Regions from separate parts of the Anaeromusa burkinensis DSM 3853 genome, predicted to be linked through region 1. Evidence: a T-box and tRNA genes for the amino acid it is inferred to sense, from the RefSeq annotation. Region 1 holds a T-box; the other holds one or more tRNA genes.
The links. A T-box is a leader RNA that pairs with one kind of tRNA and senses whether it is charged. The one in region 1 lies ahead of leuS (leucine--tRNA ligase), so its partner is inferred to be a tRNA-Leu.

Region 1 (3,407 bases):
ACGGCGTGATCATCTGCCAGGATAATGCTGATTTTTTTCATGGACGTAAAACTCCTTTCGCAAAGAGCCGCTGCTTTAAGCAAGGGTTCCATAATGCTTCCTTTTAGCATAGCACAGAGGCGGCAGCAGGGAAAGCGTCGATTCCCTTGTCAGGGTGGGGGGAATCTTCTATAATATAAAGCAATTGAGGCGAGGCCGATAGGAATGTCTGCTTTGCAATCGATAAGATGAGGAGTTTTTATATGCATCCATATCTTTTTTTTATTGGTGATTTCCCTGTGCGTTCCTATGGCATGGTGATGATGTTGAGTATTGTTTTGGCAACTTCGGTGGCTTACTTTTTAGCCAAGCAGGATGGTCGCTGGCATCAGCATGTGCCTGATTTTGGTATTTGCTGCGGCTTTGCCGGGTTAATAGGAGCACGCCTTTGGGATGTGTTCTTTTTTGACTGGAGCTATTACCAGCATCACCTATTAGAAATTCCTTTTGTTTGGCAAGGTGGCATGGCCATTCAGGGCGGGGTGGTAGTTGGCGCTTTGGCTGGTTATTGGTACACAAAACGACACGGCATTGATACTTGGGCTTTTGCGGATATTGTAGCCGCGCCTGCTGTAATTTTCGGCCAGGCGTTGGGGCGGGCTGCTAACTTGCTTAATGGCGACGCTTTTGGACATCCCACAGGTGAAGCTTTTGGCATTATTTATCCCGCTGGGTCTTTAGCGCAGCATACTTACGGCATGCAGCCTCTCTGGCCAGCGGAGATTTGGGAGGGGCAGCTCGACCTGGTTATTTTCGCACTACTGCTGTTGTTGCGGACGACAAATCATCGCAAAGGTCAAGTCTTTGCAGGCTATGTATTTTTGTATTCGACGGCGCGTTTTTGTCTGGAATTTTTGCGAGGCGATTACGGGACGCTGCTTTGGGGACTTAAATCAGCGCAGTTGACAGGGGGAGCTATGGCCATACTGGCGCTGCTTGTTTTTATCCTTTTGGGACGCTTTGGAAAACCCATTCGTGATATAAGCGGCAATTGACTCTATTAGTAGATTTAGTTATAATATATCTCATATTGGGTTCTTATATAAAAATCCAAAGATGCAAGCTAGTATGTAAGAATGGGCTTCAGAGAGTTGGCGGTTGCTGTGAGCCAATGCCATGGACTTACAGAACTCTTTGCAGAGGAGCGACGCTGAAGGAACAGTAGGCGTTGTCGCGTCGCCGGCGTTATTGGTTGGAGAGGATGTCTGCGTTTGTTTAGGCATCAAGCAGGGTGGTATCGCGGGTGCGCTCGTCCCTGGCACAATGCCAAGGGGCGTTTTATTTTTTTTAGAAGGAAGGAAGCAAAGACGATGATTGATAATAAGTATGTTCCTTTCGAAATTGAACGGAAATGGCAGGAAAAGTGGCACGAGGAAAGTCTTTATCAGACAAGTTTGAACCGGCAGAAACCGGAATATTATGTTCTGGAGATGTTTCCTTATCCTTCCGGAAATCTACATATGGGGCATGTGCGCAATTATTCGATTGGCGACGTTATCGCCCGTTTTAAAATGATGCAAGGCTATAATGTGCTGCATCCTATGGGATGGGATGCCTTTGGCATGCCTGCGGAAAATGCCGCCATAAAAAACGGTATTCATCCGGCAAATTGGACTTGGTCTAATATTGACAACATGCGGCGGCAGCAGCAGGAGCTGGGCTTGTCTTACGATTGGAGCCGCGAGGTGGCTACTTGCCATCCGGAATACTATCGTTGGACGCAATGGCTGTTTTTGCTCTTCTTAGAGCGCGGCTTAGCATATAAAAAGAAGGCTTCCGTTAATTGGTGCGACGAATGCAATACGGTACTGGCGAATGAACAGGTTATTGACGGTCACTGCTGGCGCTGCGATTCTGCAGTTGTCAAAAAAGACCTGGAACAATGGTTCTTCCGGATTACCGATTATGCGGATCGTCTCTTAGAAGATTTGGACGAACTAAAAGGCTGGCCGGAACGGGTAAAAACGATGCAGGAAAACTGGATTGGCCGCAGTGAGGGCGCCGAGTTTTCCTTTGATTTACCGGAACTAAGCGAGAAAATTCCTGTTTATACCACGCGGCAGGATACCGTATTTGGCGTTAGTTATGTTGTATTGGCGCCGGAGCATCCGTTAGTGGAAAAAATGATCGCCGGCCGCCCGGAAGAGGCTGCCGTACGCGCTTTTGTGGAAAAAGTGCGCTCAATGAATGAAATCAGCCGTACTTCTACGGAAACAGAAAAAGAAGGCATTTTTACGGGCGTCTATGCGGTTCATCCCTTTACCGGCGAGCCAATTCCCGTATGGGTAGCTAACTATGTTCTATACGAGTATGGCACAGGCGCTGTCATGGGCGTGCCGGCTCATGATGAACGCGACTGGGTCTTTGCCGGCAAGTACGGTTTGCCGAAAAAAGTAGTTGTGCAGCCGGAAGGACAAATTCTGGATGTAGCTGCTATGGAAGGCGCTTATGACGGAGTCGGCGTGCTGGTTGATTCCGGACGGTTTAGCGGTTTGGGCAATGAAGCTGCAAAAAGCGCTATTGCTTCGTGGTTGGAAGATCAAGGATTAGGAACACGGCGGGTCAATTATCGTTTGCGCGATTGGCTGGTATCTCGTCAACGATACTGGGGCGCACCCATCCCGGTAATTTACTGTCCTGAATGCGGCGTTGTGCCGGTGCCGCAGGAAGATTTGCCTGTTTTGCTGCCGGAAAACGTGCGCTTTGATGCTGGCGTAGTCTCTCCCTTAGCGGATGCGGAAGAGTTTGTGAAATGTAAATGTCCGAAGTGCGGAGCTGACGCGCGGCGTGAAACCGATACAATGGATACCTTTATTTGCTCTTCTTGGTATTATTTGCGCTATACGGATCCGCGCAATACCCAGGCGCCTTTCGATATGGGGAAAGGCGATTACTGGATGCCGGTGGACCAATATATTGGCGGTATTGAACATGCTATTTTACATTTGTTGTATTCGCGCTTCTTTACTAAGGTATTGAAAGATGCTGGCTTGATTAACGCTAATGAGCCTTTTAAGAATCTGCTTACTCAGGGCATGGTGCTTAAAGACGGTTCGAAAATGTCGAAATCCAAAGGAAATGTTGTGGCGCCAGGGGAGATTGTTGAAAAGTACGGCGCCGATACAGCTCGGTTATTCATCCTTTTTGCAGCGCCGCCGGAACGGGATCTGGAGTGGAGCGACCAAGGCGTAGAAGGAGCTTTCCGTTTCTTGGGACGCTTCTGGCGAATCATGCTGCATTATGCGCAGTTTATGCCTGCGGCGGAAAGCGGCGAGTACGCCCCGGAACAGCTGGCAAAAGAAGCGAAGGAATTACGTCGGGCGCTTCATGCTACTATTAAGAAGGTGACAGAGGACGTCGAGCAGCGC
Region 2 (3,407 bases), on a different contig from region 1:
TCACCTCGTCCCAAACCTTTTTCATAAGCCAAGAGAATATTTTTGATTACACTGCGACCAGCTGGCGACGTATCAGTTCCGATATTCAAACTGGAAAAAGGAACCTGCGCTCCAGCTCGGCTATGCATGGAATTGAGGTTGTAAATCAAGGCCTCCATGGCTTGATAGACTTCTTCTTCACTAGCCTGCTCCATAAACGGCGCCATATCGCGATCAAAAAAAGCAAAGCTTTGTCCTCCATGCATGTCATTCTGACTGCTTTGCAAGATAATGGCAGCTAACGCAGTCGCACTAGCCGGACGTTTCGGAGAGCGGATAAAACCATGACCGTTATTAAAACCGGAATGCAGTAATTTCCCCAACGGAATTTGCACGCAAGTCAGGGTTTTGCCGTAAAAATCCAGATCGTGAATATGGATATCTCCGCGTCGGTGCGCCTGAGCCATTTCTTCTGGAATTAAACGGTTCAAATAGTAAGCTTTACTCGCCGCCGATGCAATTTGCAGCATTTTAGCTGATGGGGAATTAGAAACATTAGCGTTTTCACGGCTCGTTTCTACCAAAATATCAGCTACAGCATCCATTAATTCCGACTGGGATTCACGCATTCGAGTCCGTTGGTAACGATATAAAATATAAGCTTTTGCTGTTTTGGCATGGCCCTTTTCAATTAGGATTTTTTCAACCGTATCTTGAACATCTTCTACAGTAAAACTGCCGCCATTGTATTTTTGCTTTAAAAAGCGTAACACATCCAAAGTCAATTCCATTGCCATTTGCCGGTCCGCACCGCCTACAGCTTTCGCCGCCTTAAAAATAGCATCGGTAATTTTTGTTTCATCAAAAGAAACTTCTCGGCCATCTCTTTTCCGAATCATTGTGAACATATAACAACCGCCTCGCTTATTCTAAAAATAGGAGCAAGAGTGTGATTATCCTTTTTTTCTCCCTTTGCTCTTAAGCGGCCCTTGCTGCCGCCTCAAAAGCAAAGATTCCAGTTCATCTTTAAAATTATGCAAATCCGTAAACTGTCGATACACAGAGGCAAAACGAACATAAGCCACCGGATCTACATCCTGCAGCAAAACCATAACTCTTTCGCCAATTTCCCGCGAAGAAATCTCTCTCTCCATCGTGTTATAGATATCTCGTTCCACCTGGTTGGCCAATTCTTCAATTTCCTGCAAAGATACAGGCCTTTTTTCACAAGCTCGCATAAGTCCCGCTTGCAGCTTTGCCTTGTCAAACATCTCCCGTCGACCGTCTTTCTTCACGACCATCACAGGTACTTTTTCAACTACTTCATATGTAGTAAAGCGTCGTTGACAATGCAGGCATTCACGGCGTCTGCGAATAGACACCCCTTCTTCAGCCGCCCGGGAATCAATAACCTTGCTTTCCGGAAATGCACAAAACGGACAGCGCACTAGCGTCTCCTCCTACTATATATGGTATTTCCTTTTATATTATAAGCCATATCTTGTAATACTACCAGACGACGAAAGGCCTACAAAAAAATTTATACTTCCTTAAGCCATAAAAAAAACTCCGCAATGCGGAGTTTAAATTTTTGGTGCGGGTGGTCGGACTCGAACCGACACGGAGTTGCCTCCGAGGGATTTTAAGTCCCTTGTGTCTGCCATTCCACCACACCCGCCTAGATTTGGAAAAAGCCCGCATCCTTTGAGATACAGGGCTCTCTATACATAATAAAAAATTGGAGGCGGCACCCAGATTTGAACTGGGGATAAAGGTTTTGCAGACCTCTGCCTTACCACTTGGCTATGCCGCCTTAAAAAATGGAGCGGAAGACGAGATTCGAACTCGCGACCCTCGCCTTGGCAAGGCGATGCTCTACCACTGAGCCACTTCCGCATAATGATGGTGCCATAGGACGGAATCGAACCGCCGACACGAGGATTTTCAGTCCTCTGCTCTACCGACTGAGCTACCATGGCAAATGGCGACCCCGATCGGATTCGAACCGACGATCTCCGCCGTGACAGGGCGGCATGTTCACCGCTACACCACGGGGCCATTACCTACTGCAGTAACGATTGTACCGAATGCCGAAAGCTTTGTCAACCCGAGAGTTAAACAAGCACCCAATCAGCTCTTCGCCAGCCACGTGTTGTATTATAACATAACACCACGGATTGTCAAGCAGGCTTTTTAGGGTTTAAAACTCGATCCAGCACCGCCGCTATTTGTTCCGGTACAAAAGGTTTAATGATAAAGTCCTTTGCGCCAGCTTCAAGCGCCTCATTTATAATGGCCTGCTGCCCCAATGCAGAAACCATAACAATACACGCATCTTTGTCTTTCTCGCGAATTCGCGCGACCGCTTCAATGCCGCTTACATTGGGCATGGTAATATCCATAGTAACCAAGTCCGGCAATAACTCTTCATATTTTTCTACTGCTTGCTCGCCATCGCCCGCCTCACCGACAATACGATGACCAAGTCCCACCAATGTGGTTTTCAGCATCATCCGCATAAATGCAGAATCATCGCACAATAGCACTCTTGCCATATTTTCCTCCCCATTCAGCGCCAAAGGCCGCTTGGTACAATTCATAAAAATGATGTGTAGGACCTACCCCTTGTCCTAATGAAAAGCCATGCTCTATCGCCATGGTAATATAGCGTTTAGCCTCTCCTACCGCTTCGGAAATTTCCCAGCCGCGAGCCAAAAAAGCGGCGATTGCGGAAGAAAAAGTACATCCGGTACCATGGGTGTGAACGCGCGGCAAACGAGGGTTATGAAAGGCTCTATACTCGTTCCCATCGTACAAAATATCGCAAGGATTCCCCTCTAAGTGCCCGCCTTTTACAACTACATACCTAGGGCCCATAGCGTGAATCCGCTTCGCCGCCTCCCGCATAGCCGTTTCATCCTCAACTTGCATAGACGCCAGCACAGATGCTTCATGCAAGTTTGGAGTTACAATGGTGGCCAGAGGCAGCAATTTGCTTTTCAGCGCCCCCACGGCTTCCGCTTGTAACAGGGGAGCGCCATGCTTAGAAATCATAACCGTATCCAAAACAATCGGCGCCACCTGATAGCGTTTTAACTGTTCCTCCACCACTTCAATAATGGCAGCGGAAGAAAGCATGCCAATTTTCACCGCCCCTACCGGTATATCATCAAATACCGCCTGCATTTGCGCTGCAATAATTTCCGCATCCAAGTCACGCACCGCCGTTACACCGCAAGTATTTTGCGCCGTAATAGCCGTTAGCACACTCATTCCATATACGCCGCAAGCGGCAAAGGCTTTCAAATCCGCCTGAATCCCAGCTCCGCCGCCAGAATCTGAGCCTGCAATCGTCAAAGCTGTAGGAATTACCGTATTCATGGATTCTGCTCCTTTTCCAGGCGCTGACGCAGCGTTTCCAGCACTGG

Region 2: it has a tRNA-Leu gene. The T-box ahead of leuS (leucine--tRNA ligase) is inferred to sense a tRNA for this amino acid. The anticodon was not compared.

The regions. Positions count from the first base shown of each region.
Region 1 is NZ_KB894586.1:47,176-50,582, forward strand. It holds gene C508_RS0104745 (response regulator) at 1-41, opposite strand, end outside; gene lgt (prolipoprotein diacylglyceryl transferase) at 243-1,034, shown strand; T-box leader at 1,084-1,299, shown strand; gene leuS (leucine--tRNA ligase) at 1,350-3,407, shown strand, end outside.
Region 2 is NZ_KB894588.1:44,205-47,611, forward strand. It holds gene nrdD (anaerobic ribonucleoside-triphosphate reductase) at 1-887, opposite strand, end outside; gene nrdR (transcriptional regulator NrdR) at 933-1,427, opposite strand; tRNA gene C508_RS0106400 (tRNA-Leu) at 1,572-1,657, opposite strand; tRNA gene C508_RS0106405 (tRNA-Cys) at 1,719-1,792, opposite strand; tRNA gene C508_RS0106410 (tRNA-Gly) at 1,801-1,875, opposite strand; tRNA gene C508_RS0106415 (tRNA-Phe) at 1,883-1,958, opposite strand; tRNA gene C508_RS0106420 (tRNA-Asp) at 1,962-2,037, opposite strand; gene C508_RS0106425 (response regulator) at 2,160-2,534, opposite strand; gene thiD (bifunctional hydroxymethylpyrimidine kinase/phosphomethylpyrimidine kinase) at 2,509-3,360, opposite strand; gene C508_RS17970 (hypothetical protein) at 3,357-3,407, opposite strand, start outside.